Youhaiella tibetensis: one gene and its partner. The protein of the gene in region 2 interacts with the protein of the main gene of each other region in a pairwise test. Links are inferred from orthologs where the notes say so. Each region holds a gene or a part of one and is shown on either strand. Other genes may lie near its edges.

What was found.
Region 1: the proteins of FNA67_RS11285 (region 2) and rlmB interact in binary tests that used the Escherichia coli proteins (3 or more experiments, as listed by UniProt). The link is inferred for Youhaiella tibetensis from one-to-one orthologs.

What each region holds. Positions count from the first base shown.
Region 1 is NZ_CP041690.1:2,774,042-2,783,307, reverse strand. What follows is about bases 6,447-9,266. They hold rlmB (23S rRNA (guanosine(2251)-2'-O)-methyltransferase RlmB), read right to left. Parts: upstream 8,322-9,266; coding sequence 7,572-8,321; downstream 6,447-7,571. Other genes in these bases: FNA67_RS13480 (NADP-dependent oxidoreductase), read right to left, coding at 8,651-9,266; FNA67_RS13495 (polysaccharide deacetylase family protein), read left to right, coding at 6,722-7,564; FNA67_RS13500 (YaiI/YqxD family protein), read left to right, coding at 6,447-6,599. Also shown: FNA67_RS13530 (NAD-dependent epimerase/dehydratase family protein), read left to right, coding at 1-742; FNA67_RS13525 (ROK family transcriptional regulator), read right to left, coding at 700-1,917; xylF (D-xylose ABC transporter substrate-binding protein), read left to right, coding at 2,139-3,179; FNA67_RS13515 (sugar ABC transporter permease), read left to right, coding at 3,322-4,584; FNA67_RS13510 (ATP-binding cassette domain-containing protein), read left to right, coding at 4,596-5,378; FNA67_RS13505 (DUF1345 domain-containing protein), read left to right, coding at 5,459-6,130; more of FNA67_RS13500, read left to right, coding at 6,132-6,446. UniProt on the Escherichia coli protein: Specifically methylates the ribose of guanosine 2251 in 23S rRNA.
Region 2 is NZ_CP041690.1:2,316,163-2,325,606, forward strand. What follows is about bases 6,447-9,444. They hold FNA67_RS11285 (NAD(P)H-hydrate epimerase), read right to left. Parts: upstream 8,689-9,444; coding sequence 7,204-8,688; downstream 6,447-7,203. Other genes in these bases: FNA67_RS11275 (P-loop NTPase family protein), read right to left, coding at 6,447-6,787; FNA67_RS11280 (SMR family transporter), read left to right, coding at 6,875-7,207; tig (trigger factor), read right to left, coding at 8,802-9,444. In the rest of the region: FNA67_RS11240 (citrate synthase), read right to left, coding at 1-239; FNA67_RS11245 (citrate synthase/methylcitrate synthase), read left to right, coding at 328-1,398; FNA67_RS11250 (small ribosomal subunit Rsm22 family protein), read right to left, coding at 1,395-2,357; ATP-dependent Clp protease ATP-binding subunit ClpX, read right to left, coding at 2,433-3,710; FNA67_RS11260 (ATP-dependent Clp protease proteolytic subunit), read right to left, coding at 3,882-4,508; FNA67_RS11265 (hypothetical protein), read right to left, coding at 4,698-4,928; FNA67_RS11270 (cytochrome P450), read left to right, coding at 5,048-6,289; more of FNA67_RS11275, read right to left, coding at 6,293-6,446. UniProt on the Escherichia coli protein: Bifunctional enzyme that catalyzes the epimerization of the S- and R-forms of NAD(P)HX and the dehydration of the S-form of NAD(P)HX at the expense of ADP, which is converted to AMP.

The DNA of each region.
Region 1 (9,266 bases), 450 kb from region 2 along the record:
GCAGAGCTATCTCAGTTCCAATCTTGTCGGGACGTTCAACCTGCTCGATGCCGTGCGGCCGGCGCGGCCGCGCCATGTGCTGGTGGCTTCGTCCAGTTCCGTCTATGGCGGCAACGCGAAACTGCCGTTCGCCGAGACGGATCGCACTGATTTTCCCGTGTCGCTCTACGCGGCGAGCAAGCGGGCGACCGAGGCGATGGCCCATTCGGCGGCGCATCTGAACGGCATGCCGACCACCTGCTTCCGGTTCTTCACCGTCTACGGCCCATGGGGACGGCCGGACATGGCGCTCTACAAGTTCGTGGATGCCATCGAGGCGGGGCGGCCGATCGAGGTTTATGGCGAAGGCCGCATGCGGCGGGACGCGACCGATGTCGGCGACCTGGTGGAGGCGATCGTGCGGCTCGCCGGGGTGGCGCCGAAAGCGGGGGAGATCGTGGGGCCGTTCGACTCCATCTCGCCGGTGGCGCCCTGGCGCGTGGTCAATATCGCGGGCGGCCGGTCGGTGGAGTTGATGGCGCTGATCGAGACGATCGAGCGTGCCGTGGGCCGGTCGGCGCTCAAGACCATGTTGCCCATGCAACCAGGCGATGCGGTGGAGACCTATGCCGATAATCGCCTGCTCGAGGCGCTGACGGGCTTCGTGCCGCAAACGCCGCTGGAGCAAACGGTCGGAGAATTCGTGGCCTGGTATCGGGCCTACAGGGACTCGGAGGCGGCGAGCAGGGCGAACTCCCCCTGATCCACCTCGTGGAGGGCCTTCATGGTCAGCCCACGAAAGATCGGCTCACTTTCGTCCAGATGCGTCTGCATCTGCGGCATGCCGTTGACGCGGCAGACGAGGGAGGCGGAGAGGGCAGCCTCTATTTCGGCTCGCATGAACGGAAAGGCGCGTGCGCCCGGGCCCACGATCACGATATGGGCCGGGTCGAACACCGCCATCAGGCGGTTCAGGCCGAAGCCAATGGCGCGGCCGGCGAGGTTGAAGGCATGCGTCACGGCCCTGTCGCCCTGGTGCGCGCGGTCGATCAGGCCCTCGTACTGTGCCGGGGGAACCGTGGCGGCGGGCGCGTGATGGTCGGGCACCGAGTAGGCGGCGCGCAGGATGCCGTAGTCGGCGGCGTAGGCCTCGACGCATCCGCGCATGCCGCATCGGCAAAGGGCTCCGTCGGGGATGTGGTTCATGTGGCCGAATTCGGTGGCGCCCTCATGGTCGCGGCCCGTCACTTCGCCACTGAAGGTGATGCCCATGGCGACGGTCGAGCCGACGAAGACGGTGGCAACGCCCGCGTCGCGCAGGTCCGGATCGAGCCAGCGCGTGCCCTCGGCCAGAAGGCGCCCGCGCTTATAGAGCGAGACAGGCATCGCAAAGCGCGCCGAAAGCGCCCCGGCGATGTCGTGGCCAGCCAGGTGGGCGACCGGCGACCATTTGAGGCTGGCGCCATCGCGATCGAGAATGCCCTGGAGCGAAATGGCAATGCGGCGCAGGCGCGGTGCCTCCTGCGGATTGCGGGCGCGCAATTGCTCGATACGCGCGGCCAGGTGATCGGGGGCAGGGGTGTCCCGGAAGGTTGCCGCGTCGTTGGCGAATTCCACCCGGTCCACCAGCGTGCCGCCATAGTCGACAAGGGATAGGCGGGTTCGGTTCACGTCGACCTCGACCAGGGCCACGTAGGCGGCGGCGCGGTTGAAACCGATATCGACCGCGGGGCGGCCACGACTCTTGCCTTCAGGGCGCTCGGCAGGCAGGTCGCGCAGCAGGTTCTGCGCCACCATGTCCTGGGTGATGGCGGTGATCGTGGCGTGGCTCAAGCCGGTTTCGGCCGCAAGCTGGGTGCGCGAGAGCGGACCGGAAAGCCGCAGGGCTTCCAGCACGAGGCCGCGGTTTTGCCGCCGCACCGTATCGCTGTCGCTCACATGGCGCGCCAAACGCCGTTCCTCCCAGCGGTTTCCCGCCCGTCGATACCGCACCAATGATTTATTTCGGGTATCGAAATTGATGTTGACTCCCAAGTCCGTGGCATGGCAATCATTTTTTCGAGCATTGAAAGAAATGCTCTTTCGGCCAGATGCCGCGCCTGAGGAGGGTGGCGCTGGTGCGTTTGGGTGGCGGCCTGAGCCGCCGATGGGAGGACATCATGAAGAAGTTTCTGGCGGTCGCGCTGTCGACGACCGTTTTGATCAGCACGGCCAGCATCGCGTTCGCGCAGGAGATGGTCGTGGGCGTGTCGTGGTCCAATTTCCAGGAAGAGCGCTGGAAGACCGACGAAGCGGCCATCAAGTCGGCGCTCGAGGCAGCCGGGGCCAAGTACATCTCGGCCGACGCCCAGTCGTCGCCGACCAAGCAGCTTACCGATATCGAGAGCCTGATCTCGCAGGGCGCCAATGCGCTCATCGTGCTGGCCCAGGATTCGGACGCCATCGGGCCGGCCATCCAGGCCGCGGTTTCCGAGGGCGTGCCGGTGGTCGGGTACGACCGACTGATCGAGAACCCGCAAGCCTTCTACCTCACCTTCGACAACAAGGAAGTGGGGCGCCTGCAGGCCAAGGCCGTCTATGACGTGGCGCCCAAGGGCAACTACGTCTTCATCAAGGGCTCGAGCGCCGATCCGAATGCCGACTTCCTGTTCGCCGGCCAGATGGAAGTGCTCAAGGACGCCATCGACAAGGGCGACATCAAGAATGTCGGCGAGGCCTATACCGATGGCTGGCTGCCGGAAAATGCCCAGAAGAACATGGAGCAGTTCCTGACGGCCAACGACAACAAGGTCGACGCGGTCGTCGCCTCCAATGACGGCACCGCCGGCGGCGCCATTGCCGCGCTGGCGGCCCAGGGTCTGGCCGGGTCCGTGCCGGTTTCCGGCCAGGACGGCGACCACGCCGCGCTCAACCGCATCGCGCTCGGCACGCAGACCGTCTCGGTCTGGAAGGACGCGCGCGAGCTGGGCAAGAAGGCCGCCGAGATCGCTCTCGAACTCGCCAAGGGCACGGCCCTCGACAAGGTCGAAGGCGCCACCAAGTTCTCGGGCGGCCCGAAGGGCGTCGAGATGAACGCGGTGTTCCTCGCTCCCGTCGCCATCACCAAGGACAACCTCAACGTCGTCATCGACGCCGGTTGGGTGACCAAGGATGTGGTGTGCCAGGGCGTGCCTGCGGGCAAGGTTGCTGCCTGCAACTGATCTGCCGGATAATAAGCTGACCGGGAGGGCGGTGCCGCGGCCATGGTTGCGGCACCGCGCCTCTCAACAGGTCAGCACGCAGGGGAGTGAGATGGTCGATCAGCATGCCGCACCGGCAAGCCAGCGCGTTTCGAGCGCGGGCATGGGGCCAATCCAGAAATTTCTGACCGCAACCGAACTCGATACGAGACTTCTGGGCATGATCGGCGCGCTGCTGCTGATCTGGCTGGGGTTCCATTTCCTGTCGGGGGGCGTGTTCCTGACGCCGCGCAACCTGTGGAACCTGTCGGTGCAGACCGCCTCCGTTTCCATCATGGCGACGGGCATGGTGCTGGTCATCGTGACGCGCAATATCGACCTTTCGGTCGGCTCGATCCTGGGCGTGGTGGGCATGCTCATGGGCGTGATGCAGGTGGATATCCTGCCGCGCTACCTGGGGCTCGGCCATCCCGCCATCTGGATCCTGACGCTTTCGTTCGGCCTCGTGGTCGGCATGGGCATCGGGGCGCTGCAAGGCATCATCATCGCTTACCTGCGCGTGCCGGCGTTCATCGTGACGCTGGGCGGCTATCTCATCTGGCGCGGTGCGGCCTGGTGGGTCACCTCGGGCCGAACCGTCGCGCCGCTCGACCAGACCTTCCAGCTCATGGGCGGCGGGCCTGCCGGTTCCATCGGCTTCTGGGCGAGCTGGATCGTGGGCATCATCATCTGCGTGGGCATCGTCATCAGCCTCTATGTGGGGCGAAGGCAGCGCCATCGCTTCAATTTCCCGCAACGTCCGATCTGGGCCGAGGTCGTGCTGGGCGTGCTCGGGTGCGGCGTGGCGCTGGCCGCCGTTGCGGTCGCCAATGCCTATCCCTGGCCCTCGCGCATTGCGGCGAACTACGCTGCCGCCAATAACCTGACCGTGCCCGAGGGCGGGCTCTTCATTTCCCACGGCATCGCCATTCCGGTGCTGATCGCACTGGGTGTGGGCATCGTGATGACGTTCATCGCCACGCGCACCCGCTTCGGGCGCTACGTCTTCGCCATGGGCGGCAATCCCGAGGCGGCGGAGCTGGCAGGCATCAATACCCGCTGGGTCACGGTCAAGATTTTCATCCTCATGGGGGCGCTCTGCGCCATAGGCGCCGCCATTTCCTCGGCGCGCCTCAACGCCGCGACCAACGCGCTGGGGACGTTCGACGAACTCTACGTGATCGCTGCCGCGGTCATCGGCGGCACGTCGCTGGCCGGCGGGGTGGGCACCATCGTGGGCGCCATGATCGGCGCGCTGGTCATGCAGTCGCTGCAGTCTGGCATGGTGCTGTTGGGCATCGACAGCCCGCTGCAATCGATCGTGGTGGGCATCGTCCTCGTTCTCGCGGTGTGGCTGGACACGCTCTACCGCCGCAAGTCCAACTAGGGGTACCGGTTATGCTGGACAAGAAGACGCCGCTCGTCGAACTGGAGGACATCAACATCTCCTTCGGCGGCCTGCACGCGGTGGAGAATGCCTCGCTCGAACTCTATCCGGGGGAAGTGGTTGGGCTGCTCGGCCACAACGGCGCCGGCAAGTCGACCCTGATCAAGATCCTCTCGGGCGCCTACAAGCGCGACAGCGGCATCATCCGGATCGACGGCAAGGAAGCCACGATCAACAATCCGCGCGACGCCAAAGGCTACGGCATCGAGACGATCTACCAGACCCTGGCGGTGGCCGATAACGTCGATGCGGCAGCTAACCTCTTCCTCGGGCGCGAATTGACCACGGCCGTCGGCACGCTCGATGACGTGGCGATGGAGGCCAAGGCGCGCGAGGTCATGGGCCGCCTCAACCCCAATTTCCGCCGCTTCAAGGAGCCGGTGAAGGCGCTTTCGGGCGGGCAGCGGCAATCGGTGGCGATTGCACGCGCCATCCTCTTCAATGCCCGCATCCTGATCATGGACGAGCCGACGGCGGCACTTGGGCCCCAAGAGACGGCACAGGTCGGCGATCTCATCAAACAGCTCAAGTCCGAGGGCATCGGGATCTTCCTCATCAGCCACGACATCCATGACGTCTTCGACCTGGCGGACCGCATCTGCGTGATGAAGAACGGCAAGGTGGTGGGGACGGCCAATACGGCGGACGTCACTAAGGACGAAGTGCTCGGCATGATCATCATGGGCAAGGTGCCGGCGGGGGCGATCCCGGGCCCGGGGGCGCTCAAGGCCTGAGGGGCGACCGGGGAACCGCCGCTTCGGTTTCTTGTTGTGCGATAAGGCGCTATCGTTCGAGGGCGGCACGAGGAGCGGCCATGAGCGAGAGCAGGTCCCATAAGCGCCACAAGCGCTACCGGTCGTTCTACCTGGCGGTGGTCGTCGGCCTCGCGGCCTTCGCGCTGTCGGCCATTTTCGTCTCTGCCCAGGCGATCACGGTGGGCAGCATCGCGTTCTTCATCGTCTACCTGGTGATGGCGCTACGAAACTTTCCCGGCATGTCCCCCAAATTCCTCAAGCTGCATGCGGCAGAATCCGACGCTCCGGTGATGCTGATCTTCGGCGCCACGCTGGTGGTGGTCGGGACGGCGGTGTTTTCGTTGTTCCAGCTGATCAATTCAGGTGGTGCAAACGACGTGTTCCGTCTGACCGGTGCGGTGCTGGCGGTCATTCTCGGCTGGTTCATGGTTCATGCGATGGCTGCCCATCACTATGCCTACGAATTTTACGCGGTACCCCAGGCCAAATCCGACAATGACGATGCGGACGCGGTGGTCGGCGGGCTGGATTTCCCCACCGGAAAGGAGCCGGGCGGCACCAGCTTCCTTTACTTTTCCTTCGTGATCGGCATGACGGCACAGGTCGCCGACGTGGCGATCACTTCGGTCCACATGCAAAGGCTGGTCGCGTTGCACGGCATCTTCTCGTTCTTCTTCAATACCCTGATCATCGCCGCGACGGTCAATCTCGTGGTCAATCTGGGCTCGTGAGATGACGGAACTGCCAACCATCTACGTCGATGCCGATGCCTCTCCGGTCAAGGAAGAGGTCAAGCGGGTAGGGGAGCGCTACGGGCTGGTGGTGGTGTTCGTCTCCAATGGCGGCATCCGGCCATCGCGCGATCCCATGGTGCGCACCGTCGTGGTGCCGCAGGGGGCCGACGTGGCCGATGACTGGATCATCGAGCATTGCCAGCCCAACGATCTCGTCATCACCGCTGATGTGCCGCTGGCAAGCCGGGCGGTGACCGCCGGCGCCCACGTGCTCGGGCCGACCGGGCGAGAATACACGCCGCAGTCGATGGGCATGGCGCTGGCCATGCGCGACCTCAAGCAGCACCTGCGCGAGACCGGGGAGATCAAGGGCTACAATCCCGGCTTTTCCGCCAAGGACCGATCGGCGTTTCTCGTGGCGCTGGACAGGGTTGCCCAGCGCGCGGCGCGGCAGGCCCAGGGTTAACGGCGCCGTTGTGAGGCCGCGCAAAAAGCGTAGCCGAATCAAAGTCGGTAGGCCGCGTGGCACCGTTTATTAACCATGCTGGGTAACACTCCAGGCAGTCTCATGCCTTAGGTGTTTCTCCCGTGTCGAGCCTGCGTTTTGCCGTCCTTGTTCCGCTCGTTGCCCTTGCGATGGCAGGCTGCGCGCGCCCGCCCAAGGAAACCGAACTGGCTGCGCCTGTTACCGCCACCCCGGCGATGGCACGGAGTTACGTGGCCTTGCCCGAAGTGACGCCGCGGCATGTGCCGCGCGGGACGCTCGCCGGGCGCAGGCTGGTGGTATCCTCGGCGGCCGAAATCCAGCTCCGTCCGGGGGAGGTGATCCTCACCTTCGACGACGGGCCGCGCAAGGGCAGCACGGAGTCGATCCTGGGCACGCTGGACGCCTTCAACGTCAAGGCGACGTTCCTGATGGTCGGCAAGATGGCCGACAGCTATCCCGCCGTGGCGCGGAGCGTCGCCGATCATGGGCATTCGATCGGCAGCCACACCTATGGGCATCTCAACCTCGCCAAGGCCTCCCAGGAGGAGGCGATGGCCGATGTCTACAAGGGCGAGGCGGCTGTGGCGCGGGCCCTCAAGGGCTCGGGCGGGGCGCTTTCACCATTCTTCCGCTTTCCCTACCTGGCCGAAACCGGCCTGGTGCGCGCGAGCCTGGGCGAGCAGAACCTGATCGTCCTCGGCGTGCAGGTGGATTCGCAGGACTACCTCAAGTCCTCGCCGCAGGAGGTCATCGACCGGACGCTGGCGCGTCTCGACAAGCGTGGCAGCGGCATCATCCTCTTCCACGACATCCACCCGGTGACCGCTGCGTTATTGCCCGAGTTCCTGCAGGCGCTTGCCGACAGAGGCTACAAGGTCGTGCAACTGGTGTCGCGCGATCCGGGGCCGTTCGGCGAAGACCTGGTGACGGCCAGCACCCAATGAGCGGGGGCTAGCGCGCGGCCGTTGCTGCGAACAGCGCGATGGCGGTGGCGTTGGAAACATTGAGCGACTTGATCGGCCCGGGCATTTCGAGGCGCACCATCTCGTCGCAGAGCCCACGGGTCTTTTCGCGCAGACCCTTGCCCTCAGATCCCACCACGATGGCCATCGGGCGATTGTCGGTGCGCGGCTTGAGCGGCGCTTCGGCTTCCGAATCAAAGCCGAGCACTAAGAGCCCGCGCTGCTTGAGCTTTTCGAGCGCGTCACCCAGGTTGCGGACTTCGATCAGCGGCACGAGATCGAGCGCGCCCGAGGCGGATTTGGCCATGACACCAGTCTCGCGCGGGGCGTAGCGGGCCGTCGTGATCACTGCATCGGCGCCGAAGGCACAGGCTGTGCGCAGGATCGCCCCGACATTGTGGGGATCGGTCACCTGGTCGAGCACCACGACCAGGGTCAGCGGATCGATGTCGTCCAGTCCGAAACGGTTGACCGGGTCGACCTCGAGCGCGACGCCCTGGTGTACCGCTTCCCCGCCCAGCAGCCGGTCGAGTTCCTTGGGCGTGGTCTCCTTGACGGAGACCTTGCCGATCTCGCCGCTTTCCTTGAGGCGCATCAAGCCGTTGGGCGTTGCCAGAAGCTGGCGCTTGCTGCGGCGCGGGTTGTCCAGCGCCGCCCGCACGGTGTGCAGGCCATAAAGATAGACGGGCCCGTCATTGGGGTCGTGGCGGGGCTTGGGCGGAAACTTGTTGATGCTCATGGTGCTGCCTACCGCCTTTGGCCTCGGCCAGCAAGGGCGAGCGCGCCATGGCTGTGAGCGGATTGGTAGAAACGGAAGAATGGGTGTTGACAGGCGCGGACCCGATCAGCATAAACCGCCCCGTGGTTCGGACAGCCCACCGTCCTGATCACTTACGGCGTTCACAGCGCATAGCTGGCTGTGGAGGGGTGGGAGAGTGGTTAAATCCATCAGACTGTAAATCTGACCGCTTAGCGTACACTGGTTCGAATCCAGTCCCCTCCACCAACCCGCCCTTTCCTGAAAATCGTTGAACGACTGGTGATGGATCGCGGTGACGTACCGTAGCTTCAATCCGTCGTTTCAGTTCCGACCTCGAGTACGATCTTGCCTGGCCGATGCGGAGCGCCGGCCAGCATTTCATGGGCACGCCTAACCGAGCGCAGTGGCAGGATCTCGCCGATCGCGACGTGGAGTTTTCGCGTTTCCACAAGGCCGGCGACATGCGCGAGACGTTCGGCCGTCACATCGACGAGAAAGAAATCGGCCTTGACCCTGTGCTCGGCTGCCAGAGCCTGGTCGGGCGGGGAGACGGAACTGACAAGCCGCCCACCGGGAACGAGGATGTCGAAGGAGGCCGTCTGGGTCACGCCGCCGACCGTGTCGAGCACGACATCGGCATATTTGACGCGACCCGCGAACGGCTCGACCGACACGTCGATGACGTCATCGGCACCGAGAGCTTCCACGCGCGCCACATCGGCAGAAAAGCAGGTTGCGACGACTTGGGCCCCGGCGGCCTTGGCCATCTGGACCGCATAGGCTCCCACATTGCCGGCCGCGCCATGTACGAGGACGCGCTGGCCGAGTTGGATCGCGCCGTAGTCAAAGACCATGCTCCAGGCCGTGACGGCAACAACGGGTATCGCTGCCGCCTCGATGTGGCCAAGCCCTGCGGGTTTGCGT
Region 2 (9,444 bases):
ACCGTGGAGATGGCCGACGGCAGAATGGGATCGCCCCAGCGGATGGCTTCGCTCGCCACCGTTTCCGCCTTGCGCCGACCGGTCCCGCGCCCCGCCAGGCGCCGAACATCCTCTCCCGAATAGAGGCTGCGCCGGGAATCGGCGGGATCCTTCTTGGACCGGATGCGCCCGCGGCTCACATTTGCGTAGAGCGTCTGCGGTTGCGTCCCCAGCACCGCCAAAGCCTCGCTGGAGGTCATCCAGTCGGACAACATATTGATCCTTTCGATCAAGATTGACGTCAACCATTACGGACCTACTTTCTCTCCAAAAGCAAGGAGAAGTCCGATGAAAAGTGGATTGGAAGATGTCGTTGCCGCTGAAACCGTCCTGTCAGATGTTGACGGCCAGGCCGGTCGCCTGATCATTCGAGGCGTTTCGCTCGATGACCTGGTCGGCTCCCGCTACGAAGATGCCCTCGCCCTGCTCTGGTCCGGCTTCTTCGACCTGCCGTCCGATCTGCCCGGCGCGCTCGCCCAGGCAAGAAAAGAAGTGTTCCGGCACGTGGGGGCAGCCGATTCCTCGCTCAGCCCCGTCGACGCCATCCGGGCGCTGACCGCGTTGATCCCGGACGGCGACGACCTGGGCACCGCGTTGCAGCTCGTTGCAGCGCCGGCGGTGTTTACCCCGGCCATCCTGCGTCTTCAGGCCGGCGCCAGGCCCCTGCCCCCGCAGACCGGCCTGGGTCACGCGGCCGATATCCTCCAGATGCTGACCGGCGAGACGCCTTCGCCGCGCCAGGCGGCGGCACTCGATGCTTATCTGGTGACGGTGTCGGACCATGGCCTCAACGCCTCCACCTTCACCGCCCGCGTCATCGCCTCGACCGGCGCCGGCCTGACGTCGGCAGTTCTCGGCGCGCTCGGAGCCCTCAAGGGGCCGCTGCATGGCGGCGCCCCCGGACCGGTCCTCGACATGCTGGATGCAATCGGCACCGCCGAGAACGCCGAGCCCTGGATAGAGGCAGCCCTCACCCGCGGCGACCGCCTGATGGGCTTCGGTCACCGCATCTACCGGGTGCGCGATCCACGCGCCGATGCCCTCAAGAGCGCGCTACGCCCCCTGACCGCCTCCGGCGAAGTGGATGCATCTCGCGTCGCGCTGGCGGAGGGCGTTGAAACGGCAGCCCTGGCGCTCCTCAAGCGCAAGAAGCCCGACCGCCCGCTGGATACCAATGTGGAGTTCTATACCGCGCTTCTGCTCGAAGCCCTCGGCTTCCCGCGCTCGGCCTTCACCTGCGTCTTCACCATGGGTCGTACGGGTGGCTGGATCGCCCATGCTCGCGAACAGGCCACTACGGGTCGGCTGATCCGGCCCCAGTCGCGCTATGTCGGCCCCATGCCGCAGCAGGCGGCCTAGCCCCAGCTCTCGCCCCATTCCGCCTTCCGTGCCACACGGAAGGCCTCTGGGTTGCGCTTGAGCACCTGCTCGCGACGCAACCCTTCCGGGGTGCACAATTCTAGAGTCACAGCAAACTTGTTGCGCTCGACCGGCTTGATGATCCGCGACGCGGGCTGCGCCGCGACTTCGGGCCGGGCCACTATCAGGTAGCTGAACTTTTCGTCCTCATAAGGAAGCGTCGCGCCCTTCATCCGCATGTGGTCGCGGCTGCGCTCGAGGCGCACGGTGAAGTGGCACCAGTCCCCCTCGGGCAGCGGACACTCGTGCGCGTGCGGGCAAGGCGCCACCATGGTCGCGCCGTCCGCCAGCAGCGCGCGGCGAACGTCCATGAGGCGCTGGTAGTCCCTGGGCCGGCCGGGCTCGATAATGGCAAGGATGCCCCCGCAACGGCGCCAGAGGTCGAGCGCGGCCGCCACGACACGCCCGTCGGCGAGTTCGGTCAGCGAATAGCTGGCCACGACCAGATCGAACCGGGCGTCACCAAGTCCCGTCTGGCCCAGCTCTCCGCGCACAACCGTAGCCGGCAACGCGCCTTCTGCAAGCGACGCCGCCAGGCGCAGGAACGCATCGCCATGATCCATCATGGTCGTCGAGCCCAGATCCGGCCATCGCTCGAACGCGGCCCAACTGGCCGTCCCCGGCCCTGCGCCCGCATCGAGCATGGTCTGTGGCGCAAAGCCGGCTGCACGGGCCGCGGCCTCGTCGAGCACCCGCTCGACCGCAGCATAGGTCGCGGGCATCCGGCTCATGGCATAAGCCAGGACATCATCGGAAACCCCGATATGGCCCGAAGAGGCGCGGAACTCGCGGTACTTTTCCGAAATGGCTTCAGAGCGCTGTGCAAGCCCCGCCCGCGACTTCCCCGTCGCGAGTTCGGCCAGCCGAACCTTGAGCCTTTCAAGCAAACCTGCAGTCAACTGGGAATCCCCGAAACAAAAAACCGGGGGCAGCGCTATGGCTGCCCCCGGCAAAAATCAATCCCGTCTCGCGCCTCAGGCGCCGGCGGGAAGCTCTTCCTTCTTGCGCTCCGCATAGATGTAGAGCGGACGAGCGTCCTTGCCGTTGACGACTTCCTCGCTGATCACGACTTCCTCGACGCCTTCGAGAGACGGGAGGTCGTACATCGTGTCGAGCAGGATCGCTTCCATGATCGAACGCAGGCCGCGAGCACCGGTCTTGCGCTCGATTGCATGCTTGGCGATCGCCTTGAGCGCGTCCTCGTGGAAAGTCAGTTCCACGTCCTCCATCGAGAACAGGCGCTGGTACTGGCGCACCAGAGCGTTCTTGGGAGCGGTCAGGATTTCGATCAGGGCGGGTTCGTCCAGGTCTTCCAGGGTCGCGATCACCGGCAGACGGCCGATGAATTCCGGGATCAGGCCAAACTTGACCAGGTCTTCCGGAGCCACGTCCTTGAGAAGGTCGCCGACGCGACGATCCTGCGGGTCCTTCACCACCGCGCCGAAGCCGATGCCCGAACCTTCGCCGCGCGCCGAGATGATGCGCTCGAGGCCGGCAAACGCGCCGCCGCAGATGAACAGGATGTTGGTCGTGTCCACTTGCAGGAATTCCTGCTGGGGATGCTTGCGGCCGCCCTGGGGCGGAACGGAAGCCACCGTACCTTCCATGATCTTGAGCAGTGCCTGCTGCACGCCCTCGCCCGAAACGTCACGGGTGATCGAGGGATTGTCCGACTTGCGGGAAATCTTGTCGACTTCGTCGATATAGACGATGCCGCGCTGCGCCTTCTCCACGTTGTAGTCGGCGGCCTGCAAGAGCTTGAGGATGATGTTTTCCACGTCCTCGCCGACATAGCCGGCTTCGGTGAGCGTGGTGGCATCGGCCATCGTGAACGGCACATCCAGGATGCGCGCCAGCGTCTGGGCCAGAAGCGTCTTGCCGGTACCGGTCGGACCGATCAGCAGGATGTTGGACTTGGAAAGCTCAACGTCCTGATTCTTGGTCGCGTGGTGCAGGCGCTTGTAGTGGTTGTGGACCGCAACGGACAACACGCGCTTGGCGCGCGCTTGGCCGATCACGTAATCGTCCAGGATCTTGCAGATCTCGGCCGGAGTGGGAACACCGTCCGCCGACTTGACCATCGACGTCTTGTTCTCTTCCCGGATGATGTCCATGCAGAGCTCGACGCATTCATCACAGATGAACACGGTCGGGCCGGCGATCAGTTTACGAACCTCGTGCTGAGACTTGCCGCAGAACGAGCAATACAGCGTGTTCTTCGAGGATTCGCCGTTCGTTGTCTCTTTGGACATCCTGTCACTCCCGGGGGCAGAGCGCCCCCAAAAACCGCGCTAGAGGGTTAGTCTAGCGCATGGCGCTTAAACAAAATGTAAGCCAGACCGACCTTAAAGATCGATCCGGCCCTGCGCAATCACACCATTGTCACAGTTAACGTATGTCGCGAAATGGCGTTAACGGCCAACTCAGACCGCTTCCGGCACTGCGCGCTTCTCGAACACGCTGTCGATGAGGCCGAAGTCCTTGGCTTCTTCGGGGCTCAGGAAACGATCGCGCTCGAGGGCGTTCTCGATCTCTTCATACGTGCGGCCGGTGTGCTTCTCGTAGATTTGATTGAGACGACGCTTGAGGCCTTCGACCTCGCGGGCGTGGATCAGGATATCGGTCACCTGACCCTGGAACCCGCCCGAAGGCTGGTGGACCATGATACGGGAATTGGGCAGCGAGGCCCGCATCCCGGCTTCGCCGGCCTGCAGCAGGAGCGAGCCCATCGAGGCCGCCTGCCCCATGCACAGCGTCGCCACGGGGGGGCGAATGAACTGCATGGTGTCATAGATCGACAGGCCAGCCGTCACCACGCCGCCGGGCGAGTTGATATAGAGGTTGATTTCCTTCTTCGGGTTTTCCGACTCGAGGAACAGAAGCTGCGCCGTGATCAGCGAAGCCATGTTGTCCTCGACCACGCCGGTCACGAAGATGATGCGTTCCTTGAGGAGCCGCGAATAGATGTCGAAGGCGCGTTCGCCCCGGTTGGTCTGCTCGACCACCATGGGAACGAGCGTATTCATATAGGTGTCGACCGGATCTCTCATGGATGCCCTTCTGGTGCCTGGATGACGAATCAGCGCGATTTGGCTGATTGCAGGGGATGGCGCCTTAATGCGCGGTAAAGCGAGACATAGGCAAGACTGGGGCGAGCTTCAATAGAGCTGCCCCCAACGCGCACGCCGTTCCATGTCAGCGGTTAATTCCGCGTTGCCCTGGAGCGGTTCGAGGCACGCCTATTCGGCGAAGACCACCGTAACGCCCTTCTTGCGGAAATAGGACTGCATCAGCTTGCGTCCCTGCCGATTGTTCTGCGCCAGCTTGCCTGGCTCGAACACAGCTTCCTTGACGCCCTCGCGCGCCATGGCTGCCTTCAGAGCAGCTACGTGAACGTCCAGCTCGGCATTGTCATTGCGCAGGGATGTGTAGATATTCTCCGTGGCCTCGGCCAGGGTCAGTTCGCTCATGGCGGCACTCCAGAATTGCTCCGGCCTTCCACTAACGACTTTTCCGCCAAGGGCAAGGCTCGGTTGCATTGCGCCGAGGGCGATATAGTGTCCGAGCTTGCTTCAACCACCGGTCTGCGATGATTTCTTCAACCGACGCCATAGCCCCTGCCCGCCGCGCTTCCGCCAATCCCCGCGATCCGGTCTTCTACCAGAACCCCTACGCCTTCTATGACGGCATTCACGCCACCTCGCCCACCTTCTTCTGGGACAATTATGGTCACTGGTGCTTCGCCGGCTTCAAGGAAGTGAACCAGCTCCTGCGCGACAAGCGTTTCGGCCGCGAAATCCTGCACGTGGCAACCCGCGAGGAACTGGGCTGGCCCGAACGCAAACCGCACGTCGCCGATTTCGACCTGGCCGAGAAGTACTCGCTCCTCAACCTTGAGCCGCCAGCCCATACCCGCCTGCGGACGCTGGTCAATCGCGCCTTCGTCTCCCGGCAGGTGGAACAGCTGCGCCCCCGCATCGCCGCCCTCGCCAATGAACTGATCGATGGCTTCGAAAAGGACGGGCAGGTCGAGCTGATCCACGCCTATGCGGCACCGATCCCAGCCATCGTCATCTCCGAGATGATCGGCGTGCCGACCGAAATGGCCATGCAAGTCGTCGCCTGGTCCAATCGCATGGTGACCATGTACATGTTCGGCGTGACCGAGGACACCGAGCGGGATGCAAACCAGGCCTCTGCCGATTTCATCGCCTATATCCGCACGCTGATCGCCGAACGTCGCGTACGGCCGACCGAAGACCTTCTCACCCACATGATCACGGCCGAGCAGGATGGCCAGAAGCTGACCGATGACGAGATCGTCTCGACGGCGATCCTGCTGCTCAATGCCGGCCACGAGGCCACGGTTCACACGACTGGCAACAGCGTCAAGACGATCATCGAGAGCGGGATCGACCGCAAGGCGATCTTCGCCAGCGACGAGCAGACCGCCGCCACGGTCGAGGAATGCCTGCGCTTCGACGCCCCGCTCCACATGTTCACGCGCTTCGCGCTCTCGGACATCGAGCTCGACAACGGTGTCTCCCTCAGGAAGGGCGACCAGATCGGCCTCATGCTCGGCGCCGCCAACCGCGACCCTGTGCGCTTCGCCAACGCCAACACCTTCGACCCCTTCCGCACCGACGGCCAGAACGTCAGCTTCGGGGCCGGAATCCACTTCTGCATCGGCGCGCCCCTGGCCCGCATCGAGTTGCAGATCTCCCTCAAAACCCTCTTCGATCGCCTTCCCGGCCTGCGCCTCACCAAGGAGCCGAGCTACAACAACGTCTACCACTTCCACGGCCTGGAGGAATTGCAGGTCGCCTGGTAGGTCCTACGAGAAATCTGCGACGAAGGCCGCCATCTCGCCCCGGCTCCCAAGCATCGCTTTGGAGCCGGGAAAGTCCTCAAACAGCTGCAGGTGCGCGGCATGGCAACTAGAGTTGCGGCGTAGACGATACTCCGAGATCCACACGAGCAGTTCGGCGAACCCCTCATCGCTTCCTCCGCCCTGAACACCCCTCTCCCTCACGTTTGCGAGACATTCTTCCTCCGGCAGGTCGAGCCAGATCAGTTGCGTCGCCCGTGGCATGGCAACGCCCGCCAGCCAGCCGTAAACCCCCTCCATGATCCAGTTCTCGTCCCGAAGGCTCGCCTCGCGCACTTCATTTGCGACAACCTGATTGTCCCGGGCCACGCCGTACTGGCCCGGCTCCCAGCGCAGGTCATCGAGATGGATGATCGGCAAGCCCAGCTTCTGACCCAGCGCCCGTGCGAGCGAGGTCTTGCCGCTGCCGCCATTGCCAAAAATCAGTATCCTCTGGCCCACCGCCTGCTCCTCGCCCGATCACGCCGAAGTGAGCGTGACGAGTTCCCAACTCTCAAATATCGATCGCCTCCCTCGGGAGACCACATCATGCAGAGCTACCTGTTCCTCGCCATCGCCATCGTCGCTGAAGTCACCGCTACGAGCGCCCTGCGCGCCTCGGAGAGCTTCACCAGGCTCGGGCCGTCGCTCATTACCGTCGTCGGCTACGCAGTCGCCTTCTACTGTCTCTCGGTGACCCTCAAGACCATGCCCGTCGGCATCGCCTACGCCATCTGGTCGGGCGTCGGGATCGTGCTGATTTCCGCCATCGGCTGGTTCATCTTCGGCCAGAAGCTCGACCTGCCCGCCGTCCTGGGCCTCGCTCTCATCGTGGCGGGCGTATTGGTCGTGAACCTCTACTCCAAGTCCGTCGGCCACTAGCCCCGGAGCAATCCATTCAGCACTGCCGGGATCAGTCCCGGCAGGTCCTCGCTGATCAGACCCGGCCCATCGAACCGCGCGGCCGCGTCTCCGTGCATCCACACGGCGGCGGCCGCCGCCTCCAGCCCGGGCATGCCCTGCGCCAGCAGGCCCGCCACGATACCCGCCAAGACGTCGCCTGATCCTGCCGTCCCCAGCGTCGCTGGCGCGTTGGCGTTGATGAAGGCTCGCCCGTCAGGCGCCGCTATGACGGTATCTGCGCCCTTGAGGATCACGACAGCCCCCGAACGGGCCGCGGCTGCGCGCGCCATCTCGACCTTCGATCCGGTCATCTGACCGAACACCCTGGCGAATTCGCCTGTATGCGGGGTCATGACCACAGGCCGAGCCGGATCGGTCGCGATCAGGCGGAACAACTGCTCGGGATTTTCAGCGAAGCTGGTAAGCGCATCGGCATCGAGAACCGCCGCTGCGCCGCTCTGGAGGATCGTGGCCACGTTCTCGAGCGTAACCTGCCCGACCCCGGCGGCCGGACCGATCACCACCGACCTGGCCTTCGTCTGGCCCAGCACCTGCTCGAGCGCGGCCCATTGTGGTGCTTCCTTGAGCATGATGGAGGTGACGTGGTTTGCGTGGACCAGAAGCGCGTCGCGCGCTCCGGCCAGGCTCACCAGCCCTGCCCCGGCCCGCAGCGCCGCTTCGGCGGCAAGCCGCGACGCTCCGGTCTGCAACGGCCCGCCTGAGATCACCACGCAATGGCCACGCGTATATTTGTGCCCGCCGGGCGCCAGGTGCGGCAACTGCCAGTGCTCGGGCCCGTTCTCCCAGGCCTGTGCCCCAATCGGCGCCAGCACGCTATCGTCGATCCCGATGTCGGCGACGACAATCTCGCCGGCATTTTCCCGACCGGGCAGGAGCAGATGCCCGGGCTTCTTGCGGAAGAACGTAACGGTGAGCGTCGCATTGATCGCCGCGCCACGCACGGCGCCGCTCTCGCCATCGACGCCGCTCGGCACATCGACGCTGATTACCGTCTTGCCGGCGCCATTGACCGCCTCGATGATGGCCTTGAGCTCGCCCTCGACGTCCCTGTCGAGTCCCGCTCCCAGCAGCGCGTCGATCACCATGTCGGCGTCGCGCACCAGTTCAGGGCGAAAACTCTCGATACGGCCGGTCCAGGCGTCGGCATTGGCAGCGGCCTCACTCCGCAGCCGCGAACGGTCGCCATGCATCACCAGGTGCACCGGCCAGCCTTTCTCCTTGAGCTGCCGCGCCACGACGAACCCGTCGCCGCCATTGTTCCCCGGCCCGCACAGAACCAGCACGGGCATCTGGTAGTAGCGTTCGAGAATGGTGCGCGTCACCGCCGAGCCCGCGTTTTCCATCAGGCGCGCATAGCTCAGCCCCGATTCTGCCGTCAGTCGGTCGGCCTGGGACATCTCCGATGGAGTCAAAAGCACTGAATCGCTGGTGTTGCCCATCGCACGCTCCGCCACTCGCATTGCCCCCCACACCTTGTCCCACAAGGCCGGGAGCTTGAAAAGCAAAAGGGCCGCCCCGAAGGACGGCCCTTGCAAGTCAAACCACTGAAATCTTAGTGGTGATGCTCTTCCGGCACGTCGTACTCGTCGTCTGCCTGGATCAGCTTGCCGAGCTCTTCGCCCGACATCTTCTTCTCGGTCTGCTCGGCGAGATCGGCGACGAAATCGACGACCTTGTTCTCGAAGATCGGAGCGCGCAGCGAAGCCAGCGCGGTCGGGTTCTTGCGATAGTAGTCGTAAACCTGCTGTTCCTGGCCGGGGAAGCGACGAACTTCGGCGATCAGGGCCTGCTGGTGCTCGTCATCGGTGACCTCGACCTTGTTCTCGTTGCCGATCTCGGCAACGACCAGGCCCAGGCGCACGCGGCGCTCGGCGATCTTGCGGTACTGTTCCTTGGCGGCTTCCTCGGTCGTGCCCTCGTCTTCGAAGGAACGGCCGTGGTGTTCGACCTCATGGACGACACGCTGCCAGATGGTGTTGAACTCGGCGTCCACGAGCTGCTCGGGAACGTCGAACTTGTGGCCCTCATCGAGCGCGTCCAGGATCTGGCGCTTGACGTGCTGGCGAGCCATGGAGGCGTTGGCCGCATCCATCTGCGACTTGATCGCTTCGCGCAGGGCCGCAACGTTCTCGAGGCCGAGCTTCTTGGCGAACTCGTCGTCCAGCTCACCCTCGCGCGGACCATCCACGTGCAGG